Regions from separate parts of the Arthrobacter sp. MDB1-55 genome, predicted to be linked through region 2. Evidence: riboswitches for the same ligand, from Rfam matches in the RefSeq annotation. Region 2 holds a riboswitch; each other region holds the start of a gene.
What was found. Region 2 has a riboswitch for S-adenosylmethionine ahead of AC5RU3_RS11610 (bifunctional o-acetylhomoserine/o-acetylserine sulfhydrylase). Riboswitches for the same ligand answer to the same signal wherever they lie in the genome.
Positions count from the first base shown of each region.

Region 1: it holds a riboswitch for S-adenosylmethionine, as region 2 does, so the genes downstream of both, AC5RU3_RS03420 (aminotransferase class V-fold PLP-dependent enzyme) here and AC5RU3_RS11610 (bifunctional o-acetylhomoserine/o-acetylserine sulfhydrylase) in region 2, are expected to answer to the same signal.
Region 3: it holds a riboswitch for S-adenosylmethionine, as region 2 does, so the genes downstream of both, AC5RU3_RS00635 (rhodanese-like domain-containing protein) here and AC5RU3_RS11610 (bifunctional o-acetylhomoserine/o-acetylserine sulfhydrylase) in region 2, are expected to answer to the same signal.
Region 4: it holds a riboswitch for S-adenosylmethionine, as region 2 does, so the genes downstream of both, AC5RU3_RS08030 (ABC transporter ATP-binding protein) here and AC5RU3_RS11610 (bifunctional o-acetylhomoserine/o-acetylserine sulfhydrylase) in region 2, are expected to answer to the same signal.

Region 1 covers NZ_JBNHID010000001.1:705,926-710,204, reverse strand. The annotation lists gene rsgA (ribosome small subunit-dependent GTPase A) at 1-404, shown strand, start outside; gene AC5RU3_RS03430 (cold-shock protein) at 580-783, shown strand; gene hisN (histidinol-phosphatase) at 937-1,761, shown strand; SAM riboswitch class IV at 1,819-1,933, shown strand; gene AC5RU3_RS03420 (aminotransferase class V-fold PLP-dependent enzyme) at 1,977-3,335, shown strand; gene AC5RU3_RS03415 (class I SAM-dependent methyltransferase) at 3,429-4,187, shown strand; gene AC5RU3_RS03410 (hypothetical protein) at 4,184-4,279, opposite strand, start outside.
Region 2 covers NZ_JBNHID010000002.1:914,446-918,724, reverse strand. The annotation lists gene AC5RU3_RS11615 (hypothetical protein) at 1-479, opposite strand, end outside; gene AC5RU3_RS11610 (bifunctional o-acetylhomoserine/o-acetylserine sulfhydrylase) at 868-2,193, opposite strand; SAM riboswitch class IV at 2,237-2,353, opposite strand; gene AC5RU3_RS11605 (SDR family NAD(P)-dependent oxidoreductase) at 2,534-2,923, shown strand; gene AC5RU3_RS11600 (hypothetical protein) at 3,018-3,284, shown strand; gene AC5RU3_RS11595 (cellulase-like family protein) at 3,354-4,279, opposite strand, start outside.
Region 3 covers NZ_JBNHID010000001.1:126,682-130,960, reverse strand. The annotation lists gene pabB (aminodeoxychorismate synthase component I) at 1-195, shown strand, start outside; gene AC5RU3_RS00645 (hypothetical protein) at 295-579, shown strand; gene AC5RU3_RS00640 (aminodeoxychorismate lyase) at 598-1,452, shown strand; SAM riboswitch class IV at 1,540-1,665, shown strand; gene AC5RU3_RS00635 (rhodanese-like domain-containing protein) at 1,672-2,124, shown strand; gene AC5RU3_RS00630 (O-succinylhomoserine sulfhydrylase) at 2,117-3,400, shown strand; gene AC5RU3_RS00625 (COG4315 family predicted lipoprotein) at 3,551-4,141, shown strand; gene AC5RU3_RS00620 (sigma-70 family RNA polymerase sigma factor) at 4,143-4,279, opposite strand, start outside.
Region 4 covers NZ_JBNHID010000002.1:185,511-189,789, reverse strand. The annotation lists gene AC5RU3_RS08040 (ABC transporter permease) at 1-379, opposite strand, end outside; gene AC5RU3_RS08035 (aliphatic sulfonate ABC transporter substrate-binding protein) at 376-1,428, opposite strand; gene AC5RU3_RS08030 (ABC transporter ATP-binding protein) at 1,497-2,333, opposite strand; SAM riboswitch class I at 2,339-2,439, opposite strand; gene AC5RU3_RS08025 (nucleoside/nucleotide kinase family protein) at 2,672-3,355, shown strand; gene AC5RU3_RS08020 (DUF2975 domain-containing protein) at 3,432-3,923, shown strand; gene AC5RU3_RS08015 (helix-turn-helix domain-containing protein) at 3,923-4,177, shown strand; gene AC5RU3_RS08010 (ANTAR domain-containing response regulator) at 4,187-4,279, shown strand, end outside.

The sequences.
Region 1 (4,279 bases), on a different contig from region 2:
AGTCAACGCTCGTCAATGCCCTTACTGGAGCGAATCGTGCAACCGGCGGCGTGAACGCGGTGACCGGCCGCGGACGCCACACCTCATCTTCGGCGTACGCGCTGAAAGCCGCCGATTCGGCCCCCGGAACCTGGATCATCGACACGCCCGGGATACGCTCTTTCGGCCTCGCCCACGTCGACGCCGACCGCATCCTTGCTGCATTCCCTGACCTCGCACCCGGAACGGGAGAATGTGAACGAGGGTGCAGGCACGACGACTCTGCGGTCAATTGCGGACTGGACGGATGGGTTGATTCCGGGGCAGCCGGAGAGTCCGGCCCCGTACGCCTTGCTTCCCTTCGGCGGCTTCTCGGCGCCGGCATTGAACCCACCCAGGGAACCAAGGAATTGGGCCTGCAATAAGAAATGCGTTTACAGCGGCCCAATGCCTGCTAGACTGATGGAAGTTGTTGTGTTGCGCACGAATGTTAAGCCTTGATTTCTCTACGGAGTTCGAAAGCTTTTTTTGCAGGCGAAATGAACACCGCGACGGGAACCCCGAAGTACGGGGGGATCCTCACACTCAAGGAATAAAAAAATGGCAACAGGTACAGTCAAGTGGTTCAACGCTGAAAAGGGCTTTGGATTCATCGCTCCTGATGACGGCGGCGCTGACGTCTTCGCTCACTTCTCCGCAATCAACTCCGGCGGCTTCCGCTCGCTCGAGGAGAACCAGAAGGTCAGCTTCGAGACCACCCAGGGCCCCAAGGGCCCCCAGGCTGAGAACATCTCCGTTCTCTAAGGCTTAGAGCTTCCAAGAAAGGCGCACCGGCCAATCGGCCGGTGCGCCTTTCTTTCGTTTAAGATCGTGGTTCTGAAAGTCGTCCATGTCCACGCCAGCGCGCCAGTTCCGACCTGGCGCATCTGGAAGCCCTGACCATATAGGTTGAAGGGTATGAACCTCCAGAGCTACAACGATGACCTCCGCCTTGCCCATGTAATGGCCGACTCCGTGGACGACCAGACCATGTCGAGGTTCAAGGCACTGGATCTGGCGGTTGAAACCAAGCCTGACTTCACTCCGGTCACGGATGCCGACAAGTCGGCCGAAGAAGCTATCCGCGGACAATTGTCGCGAGCCCGCCCCCGCGACGCCGTTCTCGGTGAGGAATTCGGAAGCAGCGGCGCCGGCTCCCGGCGATGGATCATCGACCCGATCGACGGCACCAAGAACTTCGTCCGAGGGGTTCCGGTGTGGGCAACCCTCATCGCCCTCGTTGATGAGGGTCGTCCGGTTGTCGGCGTCGTCAGCGCTCCTGCCCTGGGCAAGCGCTGGTGGGCGGCGACCGGAACCGGTGCGTTCATGGGCAAGTCGCTTGCCGCAGCAACCCGCCTGCGGGTTTCGAGCGTTTCCCGGCTGGAGGACGCCTCCCTCTCCTATTCCAGCCTCACCGGGTGGAAGGAACGCGGGAACTTAGACGAGTTTATGTCGCTCACCGACTCGGTCTGGCGTACCCGCGCCTATGGCGACTTCTGGTCGTACTGTCTGGTCGCGGAGGGTGCAGTGGACATCGCATGCGAACCGGAATTGAATCTGTACGACATGGCTGCGTTGGTGCCCATTGTTACGGAGGCCGGCGGGCGGTTCACATCACTCGAAGGTGCTGACGGCCCCTTCGGCGGGAACGCACTGGCTACCAACAGCATTCTGCACAACGATGTGCTGAAGATGCTCAACCCCTCGCTGGACGATCTCCTGCAGAAAGGCGCCGGCGCCTGACAACGCCGCGTAACAAAATCCGCATCCTATTCGGGACTGCCCTATTCTGAACTACTAGGTCACGAGTGCCAGCGCTAAACCCCGGTTTGCTGGCCGGCAACCCTCCTTCCGCGGTGGGGTGCCCCGGGTGACGACCAGGCCGTCCAGAAAATTGGTTCGGCAAGCGCGGGGCCAACCTCGGTGGAGCCCCATGAGAATTTGTGGGGTAAATTCCTGTGACCAATGCACTTCTCGAAGACGTTGATGGGCTGACCACTGCACCACTTGCTGCAGTTCTCGGCGCAGAACTGCAGGCACCGGTGATTGACGGCGCGACGGTTCGCTACGTCAACCTGGATTACGCAGCATCTACGCCCGCGCTTCAGTCGGTAAATGACTATGTGCAGCGCGTGCTTCCCTACTACGCGAGCGTTCATCGGGGTGCCGGATACGCTTCGCAGATTTCAACGTCTCTGTATGAGAACGCTCGGAGAACGGTCAGGACCTTCGTCGGTGGCCGAGAAGACGACGCGGTCATCTTCACCCGCAACACCACGGATTCCCTCAATCTCCTGGCAGGCTGCGTACCGGTGGACGGGGAGGTTCTTTACCTCGACCTGGAACACCACGCCAATCTCCTCCCCTGGTTCGACCGCCCTCACCGCGGAATCGTCGCAGCAGAGACCATCGAAGGAACGCTGACTGCGTTGGAGGAAGAACTGGAGTCGGGCCGGGTGAGTCTCCTCGCCGTGACGGGCGCCTCGAACGTCACCGGGGAGATCCTGCCGATCGACCGGCTCGCCCGTGTGGCGCATGAGCACGGGGCGCGCATCGTCGTCGACGCCGCCCAGTTGGCCCCGCACCGGCGGCTGGACCTCGTCAGGGATGGCATCGACTACGTCGTTTTCTCCGGTCACAAGCTGTACGCCCCCTTCGGAGCCGGTGTGCTGGTTGGGAGGCCTGACTGGCTCGACGCCGGGACGCCGCACCTCGCCGGTGGCGGAGCTGTGAAAACGGTGAAGGTTGATTCGGTGTCCTGGACAACCGGCCCAGCCCGGCATGAGGGCGGCTCCCCGAATGTCCTCGGCGCGGCAGCGCTCGCGCATGCGACAGAAGTCCTCGCGGCTCTCGATGCGGATGACTGGCTCGCGCACGAGTCGGCTCTCCGGAACGCTCTGATTGAAGGGCTTGCCGCCCTGTCCGGCGTGACGGTGCACCGTATCTTCTCGGACAGCACCGATGCGATAGGAGTGGTGAACTTCTCAGTTCACGGTTACGACGCCGGCCTCGTCGCCGCATATCTTTCCGCTGAGCATGGCGTGGGGCTTCGCGACGGGAAGTTCTGCGCGCACCCGTTGCTGAAGCGTCTCGGCCTGCCCTCCGGATCACTCCGCGCCAGCTTCGGCCTGGGCTCCCGGCACGACGACGTCGACAGGCTGCTTGCAGGCCTCGCTTCGCTCATCAGGAACGGGTTGGGAACCGACTACGTGGTTGACGCCGGACGCTGGGTGCCTGCAGTGGAGACACGGGCCTTCCCCGACTGGGCTCCACATACGCCCGGAACGGCCGGGGCTGCCCCCTGCACCACCGACTGACATTCGCGAGCGGGACCGGGACTGCCGACGGATGATTTAATTGACGGGTTCTGTAGCCGTCCGGCTGTACCCGTCAATCCAGGAGTTGCCGTCATGGGCGTTGGAGGTCCGCGTCTCGCCGCGCACCGCCGTCGTGAGATGGCGCGGAGCTACCTGCAGGACAGTGAACGCTATGACCGTGTCCGTCCCGGCTACCCTGCTGCATCCGTGGATTGGTTGGTGCCGGCGGGGACACAACGCGTCGCAGACGTCGGCGCGGGAACCGGTAAGTTCACACGGGAGCTGGCGCTGCGCTGCCCGGACGTGACCGCAGTCGATCCCTCTGACGACATGCTTTCAATCCTCGCCCAGCACCTTCCCGATGTCAGAAGGACTGAGGGCACTGCGGAGGCGACCGGACTCGATACCGCGAGCGTCGACCTTGTCACCATCGCGCAGGCGTGGCACTGGTGCGATCCTGTTGCCGCGAGCGCCGAGTCTGCGCGCATCCTCATCCCGGGTGGTAGTTTCGCTCTGGTCTGGAACCAGTTGGATGTGAGCATGCCCTGGGTGCACCGGCTCTCGAGGATCATGCACGCTGGCGATGTCTTCAAACCCAGCTATCGCCCTGCCCTCGGCCCCGGATTCTCGGTACCGGAATCGAAGGTAGTCGGCTGGGCGCAGTCCATTCGGGTTCCGGACATCGTGGAACTCGCCCGGTCCCGCAGCTATTACCAGAACGCTTCTCCCGGTGTCCGTGCGAAGGTCGAGTCGAACCTGCGCTGGTATCTTCACGACCACCTCGGCCACGAGGCCGACGCCGTGCTGCCGCTCCCGTATTTGACCTACTGCTGGCGGGCCACTCGCCTCTAGTCTTGCCCTGAGTCGTCAGAAGTTTCCGATTCGGTATCTGCGCCCTCAGCCGGGTCCTGCGAGTGTATCCCCGTATCAGCAGGATCCTGGGA
Region 2 (4,279 bases):
GAACCAGCGACCCCATCGGGATCAGTGAAGTTGTTGTTGTGGTGATCCGCGCCTGGATCGGAAGGAGCAGCCCCAGCCGGTGCATCGATGTCAACGACGGGTGCAGGTTCGGGAGCCGTGGGCGCGATCGGATCAACTACAGGATCGACAACCTCCACCACCGGATCAATCACTTCGATGATGGGATCAACTACTTCGAGCACCGGGTCGACCGCGTCGATGACGGGGTTCACGACGTCCAGCACGGGTTCAATAACCTCGCCCACCGGAGTGAGCACCGGAGACAGCGCTGTGTCGGCAGGTTCCAATAAGGGTTGCGTGACGGAGGTGACGGCATCAGCAGGTAAAACGTTGTTGACCACCGGCACCTGAGACAGCGTCGAATCGACCACACCGGCAACCGGTGCGACTAAACGAACAGCACTCACGCCGCCATCGAGATCAGAAACTTTACCGACGACATCAGAAGGCGCCTCCAATGGAGCGACAACTTCCTCAACAACGGAGGTGACGGACCCCAGGAGGCCCTGCTGCCCGCCGTCGTCAGCGTTAGCAGCGGTAGCGGAGAGGGCCAGAAGACCTAGTGCGCTGAGGCCGCCGATCAGCGAGGCCCGCGCAGCAACAGCAACAGCTCGACCGAATCGCCTGTTCATCCGTTACCACCCCCTAGAGTCCCCACTGCTCAACTCTTAGCAAAACACGCTTCTCAGGTGAGCGCAAACCTTTTTGCATACTTTCTTGGTTCCCTGCAGCTGAACGCGGTGTGCTCATCGCCAAGTCTCGCTGGTCCTCAGCTTTGGAATCGGACCAGCGAGACCAATGGTGCAGCCTCGTCACCTGTTGCGGGTCACCCCAGCAACCGAATCACTAAGCTCCTGTCGATGCCTTCGCAGCGCGGAAGCCTGTCTCGAGATCCGCCAGGATGTCGTCGATGTGCTCCAGTCCCACCGAGAGCCGGACCAGTCCGGGAGTCACCCCGGCAACGGCCTGCTGCTCCGGGGAAAGCTGGCTGTGCGTGGTGGATGCGGGGTGGATCACCAGGGACCGGACGTCCCCGATGTTCGCGACGTGTGAATGCAGCTCGAGCGCATCCACGAAACGCTTTCCAGCCTCAGCACCGCCCGCCAGGTTGAAGGAAACGATGGCGCCGGTCCCCTTAGGACCGTACTTACGGCCGCGCTCATACCAGGGGCTTGACGGGAGGCCCGCGTAGGCGACGGATTCGACGTCGTCCCTTTCCTCCAACCAGCGGGCAACCTTCTCGGCGTTGGAGACGTGGCGTTCCACGCGCAGGCTCAGTGTCTCCAGACCCTGCGCAATGAGGAAGGCGTTGAAGGGCGAGACCGCCGAGCCCAGGTCACGCAGGAGCTGGACGCGTGCCTTCAGGATGTAGGACAGGTTAGCGCCGAGGGCGCCGCCCTCCCCCAGATCCCGACCGTAAACCAGCCCATTGTAGGTGGGGTCCGGGGTATTGAAGCCTGGGAAGCGCTCAGGGTCCTTGCTGAAGTCGAACTTGCCGGAGTCCACAATCACACCCGCGATTGCCGCGCCGTGGCCGCCGAGGTACTTGGTGGCGGAGTGAACCACGATGTCCGCGCCCCACTCCAGCGGGCGGATCAGGTACGGCGTCGCGAGGGTGTTGTCGACGATCAGCGGTACCCCTGCCTCATGAGCAGTGCGGGAGACGCCTTCGATGTCGAGGACGTCCTGACGCGGGTTGGACACAACTTCGGCGAAGAAGAGCTTGGTGTTCGGCTGCACGGCATCACGCCACTGGTCGAGGTTGTCAGGATTGTCGACGAACGTGACCGAGATACCGAACTTCTTCAGGGTGTGCGCGAACAGGTTGTAGGTGCCGCCGTAAAGGCTAGGGCTGGCGACGATGTGGTCACCGGATTCGGCGATGTTCAGGATTGCGAAGGTCTCGGCCGCCTGGCCGGAGCTGAGCAGGAGGGCAGCCAGGCCACCCTCGAGACTTGCTATCCGTTGCTCCACCGCGTCCTGGGTCGGGTTGCCGATGCGCGTGTAAATGGGCGCCAGTTCGGCCAGGGCGAAGCGGTTCGCCGCGCTCTCGGCGCTCGGGAACACGAAGGACGTGGTCTGGTAGATAGGCAGTGCACGGGCACCGGTGGCGGCGTCGGGCTCCTGCCCGATGTGAATCTGGCGTGTTTCGAAGGACCATCCGTTGGACATTCAAGGCTCCTGTGATCTGGGCCCGGCATGCTCAAAGCACCACGGGCCGCGCTTGCCGTCCGGCCCTTCGCCGAACAGCCAGGTCCTCACCCGGGGCACCCCGCCGCGGAAGGAGGGTTGCCGGCCAGCAAGCCGGGGCTCGATGCTGGCACTCATGACCTGAGCCCAGTGTAGGCAAGCCGGCTGCCCTGAGTGCCAACATGACGAAGATCTACGGATCGAGCGAAGCGTCGCCCAAGATGGAATTCCCGATCTACGGTTGCTGTCATAACTGATCGGGCGAGGGCAGGACACTCGTGCCGCCGGCAGAACCCGTCATCTCAACTAAGCGCGGAGGACCATGGTAAGGATTTTGATCACCGGTTCGGCCGGAGGACTGGGGCTCAACGCCGCCCGGGAACTGATGCACCGCGATCATGAAGTGGTGCTGCATGCGAGGGAGGAATCCCGGTTCGCGGATCTGGTGGAGGACCGCGGGATGGCGGTGGGCGCAGTCTTCGGGAATCTGGCGGACCTGCAGGAAACCATTCAGGTAGCGGAGCAGGCAGATCACCTTGGGCCGTTCGACGCCATCATCCATAACGCCGGCGTCTACAGCGGCCGTGACGTATTTGCCGTGAACACGCTCGCACCGTACGTGCTGACCGCGAGCATGCAGAAGCCACGGAGAATTATCTACCTGAGCAGCGGGATGCATCAGTCCGGCTCCACAAATCTGGCGTCGGGTTGACTGGTCACATGCTGGCAAGCGGCCGGGTTCCTACTCAGACAGCAAGCTGTATGTCACCGCACTGTCGGCAGCGGTCGCGGCTCGGTGGCTGGACGTGGAAACCCACGCGGTAGATCCGGGATGGGTGCCCACTCAAATGGGCGGTCCCAGCGCCCCGGACGATCTGGAGCTGGGGCACCTCACCCAGGTGGAGCTCGCACTTGGAGACGCCGGCAACATCGACCGCGGCATCGCCCGGACCGGAGGCTACTGGTATCACCAGCAGCAGCGAACGCCGCACCGAGCGGTGTTGAGCTCTGCCTTCCAGACGGAGCTTCTGGAGCAGTTGGAACGGCACACCGGTCTAGGACTCCCGGAGTAGTCAGGCTCGTCCGTAGGATGACTACGGATCGAAGCCTCAGCGAATACTGGTCGTTGGAGCGTCGTACATCTACCCCTTCGTGGTCGCGCTTCCGTAGTCCCGGATGAAAGCATTGGTTCGCCAGATCCAGTCCTTGTTGGACCACATCGGGTGATGCGGCGCCGCGTTGGATCCCAGCACCATCCCCCAGACGCCCTGCTCCAGCGCTACCCGGATACCGTGTTCAGCGAGTTCCCGCCCTATCGGACCCTCCTCAAAGTTCCCATTCAGCGGCGTGTAACCGATCCAGCCCTCCCCGATGAGTGCCGGAATCTGCTGCCACCGCGCCCACCCGGCAACCGCAGTCACCCGCGACTCGATCTCGCGGCGCATGACCTCCCGGTAGGTGCCGTACTCGTTGTACAGCCAGGTGTCCCAGGCATCGGCATCCACCCAGTCGTACCCGTACACCATCTGGTCCGTTACAACCGTGGCCTGGTATTTCCACTCCGCCGGTCGCCCATACTCGGCCGGGGTCGGCGCATCCGGGTTCAGCAGCGCCTGCAACTCAACATTCGGAAAACCGGCGCTCCTTTCGGACCTGATGTCTATCCGCTTCTGCAACGCATCGAGCACGCCGTAGCTGTAGATGTGGAACTGGGCGGCACCGAGCCCATCCGGCAGCTGATGCATCGTGAGGTGTGGAGGCTTCCCGAAGCTTGCGGTAATGAGCAGGTCCGGATGCTGTTCGCGGAGGCGAAGGACCGCCGCACTGCCGCCGTCGTGCAGTGCCGGCAGGATCGAGAAGTCCACTTCGTTGTGCAATTCCACCAGTGCGATCTGCTCCCGGTAGCCGGCGTCCGTCACCGCGGTAATGAGCCGATGCCATGCCTCAGCCAAGACGGTGTATCGATCCTGGATCGCCACCCGGTCGATAGCCCGAAACCACTCCTCCGACCGGGCGAACGCGGGGCTCTGCTGGAACTCCCAACTGGCCAGCAGGACGACGAGTCCGT
Region 3 (4,279 bases), on a different contig from region 2:
TCGCTCGATGGCGCGGCGGACCTCGCCGTCGTCATCCGTACCCTTGTCGTGCAGGACGACGACGCCGGCACCAGCCTCACGCTCGGCGTGGGCGGCGCGATCACAGCCGATTCCGACCCCGCGGACGAGTGGGAAGAAGTACGGACCAAGGCGTTCGGGGTGCTCTCCGCGCTCGGCTCGGTTTTTCCCGAGTGACCGCCCGCCGCCATTGGTTGCTGTACGGGCCCTTCCGTCCCCCTACCCGGTGTGGAACCATATAACGGATCACGGAAGAAGCGACGAAGGAGAACGGTCATGACTAGCTCCAACGATGAGAACACCCCGAACCTGGATGACGTTCAGGAACCGGACAACGAGTTCCTTCCCAACCGCATCTACCAGGGCCATGCCGGAGAACCTGAACGCCTTGACGATGATGCCCTGGCGGCAGCCACCGAGCAGGAGCGGGTCGACGCGGGCCTCATCGACTACGCCCCCGACCAGGTACCGGATGCCACCGATCCACTCCCGGAGGAAGCCTCCGACGAGGCAGATTGGGCCCAGCGCGGATTGAACGAGGGAAGCGGCTCGGACTCCTGAGTGACTAGGCTTGGGCGCATGACTGTTCTGGTGTTCCTCGACTCCGCCTATCCCGACGGCCGCATCGCCGACGCAGGGCAACCGCAGCTCAAGGTCACCGACACGGGCATCACCCGCGGGGACGGCATCTTCGAGACCATGCTGGCGGTGCAGGGCGCCCCCCGGAAGCTGCAGGCGCATCTGGCGCGCCTCGCCACGTCCGCCGAAGCGCTGGAACTCGACGTCCCGGCGTCGAGCGTTTGGGAACGAGCCATCACCACTGCACTTGCGGAAGCCGACGACGACGGCGAACTGGTCGTCAAGCTCGTTGCCACCCGCGGCGAGGAAGGAGCGGGAGCCACCGCCTGGGTGCAGGTTTCTCCGCTGCCGAAGGAACTGCGCGGACAGCGCCTGAAGGTGCTGTTGCTCGACCGCGGCTATGACAGCACGGTGGCCCAACGCGCGCCCTGGCTGCTGATGGGAGCGAAAACGCTCTCCTACGCCGTGAACATGGCTGCCCTGCGATACGCGCGGGCGCACGGCGCCGATGATGTCATCTTCACCTCTTCCGACGGCAAGGTCCTCGAGGGACCCACATCGACGGTCCTCATTGCCCGGGTTGCTGACGGCGTCAAGCGACTCATTACGCCGCAACTGGAAAGCGGGATCCTCCCCGGCACCTCGCAGGGGGCGCTGTTCGCCACCGCCCGCGAGGCCGGCTGGGAACTGGGTTACGGTCCTCTCGTTCCTGAAGACCTGTTCACCGCGGACGGGGTCTGGCTGATTTCCAGCGTCCGGCTGCTCGCCGAGGTCGAGAGCATCGACGGAAAACCGGTCGCCACATCGCCGGAACTGACGAAGGAGCTGGGCGCGCTGGTGGACGCTGTCTCCTGACCGGGCTGGATCAGGAGGGCATGGCGTTACCGCACGTTACGGCCGCGCATGGCAGGTTTGCCGCCGCCGATGCTACGTTCAAACCGGAGTAACGAGCGCCAGCGCAAAGCCCTGACTTGCTGGCCGGCAACCCTCTTTCACGGCGGGGTGCCTCAGGTGACTACTCGGCACACCGATCAGGATCCACGATCACCAACGTGCACAGCGTGAGGAGACACAGTGTCACAGCATCCAACCCCCCAGGTCCGCTCCGGCAACGGTTACGCCGGCGACATCACCCCCCGGGAAGCGGTGGAACGCGTCAGCAAGGGCGCCGTCCTTGTGGACGTCCGCACGGTCGAGGAGTGGCAGAGCGTCGGGGTCCCGGACCTCACCGACGCCGGAACCGTGCCGCTGTTCCTGGAATGGAACCGGTCCGACGGCAGCCGCAACGTCTCGTTCCTCAACCAGCTCAACGGCCTGAAGGGGCGGGAACTGCTCTTCCTGTGCCGCTCCGGCGTCCGCTCGGTTGCGGCTGCGCAGAGCGCCGCCGCCGCGGGCCACACCGCGTACAACGTGATCCACGGGTTCGAAGCCGACGGCGGCTGGCAGGCATGCGGCCTGGCGACCACTGCCCACTCCGGTTCCGATGCTGCCGTCCCGGCAGCTGGGCAGGGCAACCCCGGTGAGTGAGCCCACGCCGTCGTCGTTCTCTCCGGCGGTCAACCGCGAGCCGGTCGCCGGAAACGGCGGCTATCCCCGCATTCAACAGACAGACGACGACGTCGCTGCCTGGTCGCCGGATACTCTCGCCGTTCGCGGCGGGCTGGCCCGGTCCAACTTCGAGGAAACGTCCGAGGCGCTCTTTCTCAACTCGGGGTTCGTCTACTCATCCGCTGCGGCGGCCGAAGCTGCGTTCACCGGTGACGTGGACCGCTTCGTCTACTCGCGGTACGGCAACCCGACGGTCGCCATGTTCCAGGAACGCCTGCGCCTGCTCGAGGGAGCGGAAGCGTGCTTCGCCACGGCCAGCGGCATGTCCGCTGTCTTCACTGCACTCGGGGCGCTTTTGGCTGCCGGGGACCGGGTGGTCGCATCCCGCAGCCTGTTCGGGTCCTGCTTCGTCATCCTGAATGAGATCCTTCCGCGGTGGGGCGTGGAGACCGTCTTCGTCGACGGGTGGGATCTCAACCAGTGGGCGGACGCGCTGAGCGTTCCAACCACTGCGGTCTTCTTCGAGTCACCGTCCAATCCGATGCAGGAGATCGTCGACATCCGGTCGGTGGTGAAACTGGCGCATGCCGCGGGCGCGCAGGTCGTTGTCGACAATGTCTTCGCCACCCCGCTGCTCCAGCGCTGCACGGAGCTGGGCGCCGACGTCGTCGTCTACTCCGGAACCAAGCACATGGACGGCCAGGGCAGGGTGCTCGGCGGTGCCATCCTGGGGCGGAAGGAGTTCATCGAGGGGCCGGTGAAAACACTCATGCGGCACACCGGGCCGGCGCTGTCCTCCTTCAACGCCTGGACTCTCCTGAAGGGTCTGGAAACACTGTCGCTCCGGGTCAACCACGCATCATCCTCGGCGCTTACCCTCGCCCGCTGGCTGGAAGCCCAGCCGGCAGTCAACTGGGTTCGGTACCCGCTGCTCGAATCGCACCCGCAGTTCGACCTGGCGGCAGGGCAGATGACTGCGGGCGGCACCGTCGTGACCTTCGAACTCGACGCGCCCGAGGGTAGGGCGAAGGAGCGGGCGTTCGCGCTGCTCGATGCGTTGAACATCATCGATATCTCGAACAATCTCGGCGATTCGAAGACCCTGATCACCCACCCTGCCACCACCACTCACCGGGCAATGGGGCCGGAGGGCCGCGCCGCCATCGGCCTGTCCGACGGCGTCATCCGGCTCTCGGTGGGCCTCGAGGATGTCAGCGACCTGCAGACGGATCTGGGTAAGGCGCTCGCCTCCTGACCTGCCCGTAATCGCCCGAAGCTGGGATTCACCTGTGAGTTCTCCTCCGCGTTGAACCTCGGGGGTGCTTCCTGCGTCTTCCCAGCAGAGGGGTCAAGTGGCCACTCCCATCCCCCGGGTGTCCAGGGGGTGATCACGGGAGGAATCAACATGAGTAAAGCATTACGCGTCCTTTTCGCCGTCATCGCGGTTTGCCTGTTGGCGCTGACCGGTTGTGGCGGCTCCGACACGCAGACCGAGGACATCCCCGCAGGTGAAGAGACTGCTGCAGAAGCACCACCCACTGAGGAACCCACGGAGACCGAGACCACAGAGGCGGAGACCACGGAGGAAGCTACAGAGGAGGCATCCGAGGAACCGTCCGGTGAGGCAGCCGGTGGCGGAACCGTCGGAACTCCCCTCGGCGTCGCCGAGACGGACCTCGGTGAAGTTGTGGTCGACGCCGAAGGCATGGTGGTCTACTACTTCACCAATGACGAGCCGGACTCCGGCGTCAGCGCCTGCGAAGGTGGCTGCCTTGAAGCCTGGCCGCCGGTGCTCAGCGACAGCGAGACTCCGGAGGTCGAAGGCGTCACGGGCGAAGTCGGCACCATTGAAACGCCCGACGGCGAGCTGCAGGTGACCATTAACGGAATGCCGATCTACTACTTCGCCGAAGATGAAGCACCGGGCGACACCAACGGTCAGGGCGTGAACGAGGTGTGGTACGTCGTCGCACCTGACGGCACCATGATTCAGTGACCTACCCGCCAGGGACTACATCGCGGGCAAGGAGCGCACTCTTCAGGGAGCGCAAGGCATAGTGCAGCCGGGATTTCACGGTCCCCTCCGGTATGGAGAGGGACCGTGAAATCTCGGCCACGGTCTCACCGCGGAAGT
Region 4 (4,279 bases), 730 kb from region 2:
GCCCCAGTAATGCGCCCAGAGCCAGGCCGAGCGTGGCACCGAGGGCAAACCCGATCAGTACGCGCTGGGTGGAGATGGCGATGTGGATCCACAGCTCACCGCGCTCAGCGAGCTCGACGGCGGCGTTCAGCACCGCCGTCGGCGGGGGAAGCTGCACCGCACTGAAGACGCCCACCACAGAATTCAGCTGCCAGGCACCGAGCACCAGGGCGGGAACAACAAGCCCCAGCAGCAGCCGGACCGGGCGGCGGCTCAGCAACCCGGCGGAAGTGTCCGCCGGCTGGAGCGGTGAGACGCCGTCGTCGTCCGCGGTGGTGAGGGTGTGGCCGGTAGCCTCCAGACCCTCCTTGCTGATGGGGGTGGCGTTCTCATGGATCATGAGGAGGCCTGAATCGCTTCGGGGTCGGCGTTGGAGACGTAGGAGTCATCGAAGAGGGTCTCGAGGGCCTCATCGATCTGCTCCTGCGAGGAGACGTCGCCGGTCTCGACGAAGTTCGGGCCAACCTTCTCGAGGACTGCACGCTGCGCCTCGCCCGGAGCAGGATCGACGTCGAGGTTGGTGCGCTCGATGATCACGGCCTTGGCAAGCTCGACGTCGATGCCGGCGACCTCGGCGAGGATCTCCGCCGTCTCCTCGGGGTTTTCCTTGGCCCACTGACGGGCCTTCTCGTACGCGTTTACCACGGTCTGGGCCAGCTCGGGGCTTTCGGTCAGGAACTCCTCGTTGGCGTTGAGGAATCCGTAGGTGTTGAAGTCGATGTTGCGGAAGAAGAGCTCAGCGCCCTCCTGCTCGGCCGATGCCATGATCGGATCAAGTCCGGCCCACGCGTCGACCGAACCGTTGTGCAGGGCAGCCCAGCCGTCGGCGTGCTGCAGGTTCTGCACGGTGACCTCGGAGGGGTCGATGCCCGCGGACTCAAGGGACTGGATCAGGAAGAAGTAGGGGTCAGTGCCCTTCGTGGCTGCGATCGACTTGCCCCGGAGGTCCTCAAGGCTCTCGATGCCGGTACCCTCGACGGTCACCATTGCCGACCACTCCGGCTGCGAGTAGATGTCGATGGTCTTGATGGGCGAGCCGTTGGACCGGGCGAGGAGGGCAGCGGATCCGGCGGTGGAGCCGACGTCGACCGCTCCTGCGCGCAGCGCTTCGTTGGCCTTGTTGGATCCGGCGGACTGGATCCAGTTGACGGTTACGCCTTCGTCTTCCAGCTCGGCTTCCAGCCAGCCCTGGTCCTTGATGACCAGGCTCAGCGGGTTGTAGGTGGCAAAGTCGATGTTCAGTTCGGTGGCCAATTCACCGGATCCCGCCTCTTCGGTGGAGGCGGCGTTCTCGCCGGCGAGGCAGCCGGTCAGTGCGAAAGCGCTGCTTGCGGCGAGCGCTACGGAGACGACGGCGCGGCGGGTGAAGGGTGAGCGGGTGCGGATCATGATTTTCCTTTGCATGGACGGCAGCCATCGCGCGGACGGGCACGACGGCGGAACAAGTGGTGGGTGCGCTAGTGGCCTTTGACGCCGAGAGTGGCGAGCAGTGAGCTCCGCATTCGACCGAGCTCAGCCGAATTGCGGTCGCGGGGGCGCTCGCCCGGCACGGTGAGCACCTCGGTGACGGATGCTCCGGGGTGAGCCGGGTCCGCTGATTTGCCCAGCACGATGATGCGGTCAGCAAGCTGGAGGGCTTCGTCGACGTCGTGCGTGACGAGCAGGACCGTTGTGGGCTGCGCGCGGTGGATATCGAGCAGGAGGTCCTGCATCTTCAGGCGGGTCAGTGCGTCCAGCGCACCGAATGGCTCATCGAGCAGCAGTACACCTGGGTTGCGTGCGAGTGCCCGGGCCAGCGACGCGCGCTGTGCCATGCCGCCCGAGACCTCACGGGGGCGGTGCTCGGCGAAGTCGGCTAGCTCGACGAGACCGAGGAGCTCCGTGACTTTTGCCTTGCCGGTTGCAGCGCTGGTTCCCTTGGGCAGTCCGATTGCGATATTGGCACGCAGGGAGAGCCAGGGAAGGAGGCGGGGTTCCTGGAAGGCGAAGGCGCAGCGGTCGTCGATCCCGTTGACGGCGGTGCCGTCGATCAGAACCTTGCCGCCGGTAGGTGAGTCGAGGCCGGCCGCGGCCCGAAGCAGGGTTGATTTTCCGCAGCCGCTCGCTCCGACAATCGCCAGCACTTCACCGGCGCGAACCTCGAGGTTGATGTCCCTCAGGACCACATGCTCAGCGCTGCCGCTGCCAAAGGAACGGACCAGTGAGGAGAATGTCAGGGGAAGGGCTTGCTTGCCGGCGGCGCCGGGTTGTGTCTTCCGGGACGCCTGCTGCTGTGCACTCAAAAGGGTACTCATGAAACACTCCATCGCTCCTGGCAGTAGCACCCGTTCCCCTGCGAATAGCAGGTAAGGGTTGCTGCGGCGTCAACGATCCAGGTCTCTCGGCCGCTCGGGATGGTGAGCTTCAACTAAACGACTTTCTGAGCCTTCGGCGCAACATGTGTCGTAACAAAACGCGTTCCGCCAGTCCCGAGGGCGTGCCGAGGGGTACTCGAACGGCCAGTCCACCGCCCGCGTTATCAGCTGGCGGTGTTCCGGCCGGGCACGCTGGCTGGGAAGGACCGCGCAATCGGGATCCTGGCGGCACCAGACGCTGAGAACGATCATGCAGCGTCCCGTGTCAGGATGGCGGGGTGCATCTCTCGAAACTGGTTGACCGCATCGCGGGGCTGTCCGCACCGGAGGGTGGCGCCGTCGTCGTCGGAATTGCCGGACCGCCGGGATCTGGGAAGACCACGCTCGCCGAGCGGCTGGTTGCCCGACTGAACCGGGACCAGCCGCAGCCGGAAGGGCAGCGGTATGCAAACGTGCCCATGGACGGCTTCCATCTTTCGGACCAGGAGCTTGGGAGGCTCGGGCTTCTGGGCCGCAAGGGTGCGCCCGAGACTTTCGATGTTCACGGTTACGCCGCACTGCTCGAGCGCCTTCGCGCGCCTCGGGATGCGGTGGTTTACGCTCCGGGTTTCGAGCGGACCATTGAGCAGCCGATTGCCGGTGTACTCCCGGTTTATCCCTCCGCGGGAACCATCCTCACCGAAGGCAACTACCTGCTGCTCGAACGCCCAGGTTGGCGGGACATCCGCAGCATGTGCACTGAGGTCTGGTACTGCGAGCAGGAGCGCAGTGTGCGGATCGAGCGGCTGATTGAGCGGCACGTCGCGTTCGGGAAGAGCCGCGCTGCAGCGGAAACGTGGGTAGAGCAGGTTGACGAGCCGAACGCGCGGCTGATTGAGGAGTCGAAAGCCAGGGCGGATCTGGTGGTCCGTACCGGGTGGCGGGACTCACTATGCGCGTGGCGGGGCGGTGCTCTCGCGTAGGGACGTCGCAGGCGGCGTTGTCTAACCTATCGTCTTTCGATATATTCTCCTTGTAAAACAATCGAAGGAGTCCTCGATGGGTAAGTTGGCCATCCTCGCATTACAGGTCGTTATCGCGATGGTGATTGCGGGGTCGTTGTTCATTCAGCTTTGGATGGTGCCGTTGATCTCTACCGACCTAGAGGAAGCGGGCGTGCCTACCGGGCTGCGCATTACGTTCAACGCCATCGTTGTGTTCGGGATCCTCACCGTGCAGGTCAGCGCCGTCTGCGTATGGAAGTTGCTCACGATGGTCCGCAGCGGCACGGTCTTCTCTCACGGTGCCTTCCGGTATGTCGACATCATCTTTGGGGCCATCACCGCTGCCTCGTTGCTCGTGTTCGCGCTTGCCGTACTTCTCGCACCGGGCGAAATTGCCCCAGGCATTATTCTGCTGATCTGTGGGGCGTCGCTTCTGATCGGTGGCGTTGCGTTGATTGTGCTGGTGTTGCGGATGCTTTTGGCACAGGCAGTGGCGCGTGACGCCGAAGCCAAGCACCTGCGCGACGAACTCGACGAGGTGATTTGATGCCGATCATCGTAGACATCGACGTCATGCTGGCCCGCCGCAAGATGCCCGTCGGTGTACTGGCGGAGCGCATCGGAATCACTCCCGCGAACCTGGCGGTGCTGAAGAATGGCCGCGCCAAGGCGGTCCGCTTCACCACGCTCGAAGCCATCTGTGAAATCCTCAATTGCCAGCCCGGTGACGTGCTGCGGTGGGAACCTGATGAGTCGTCGGCTTCCGCCAACAACGACGGCTGCGGTGCCGATTCAGGATAAAATCACCGAGTGAGTGGGTTCGGGCCGAAGAACGGTGCAATAACGAGGATTCTCACCGGAGACGAGGCATTCACGGCCAGTCCGGTGGCGGCAGCGCTCTTC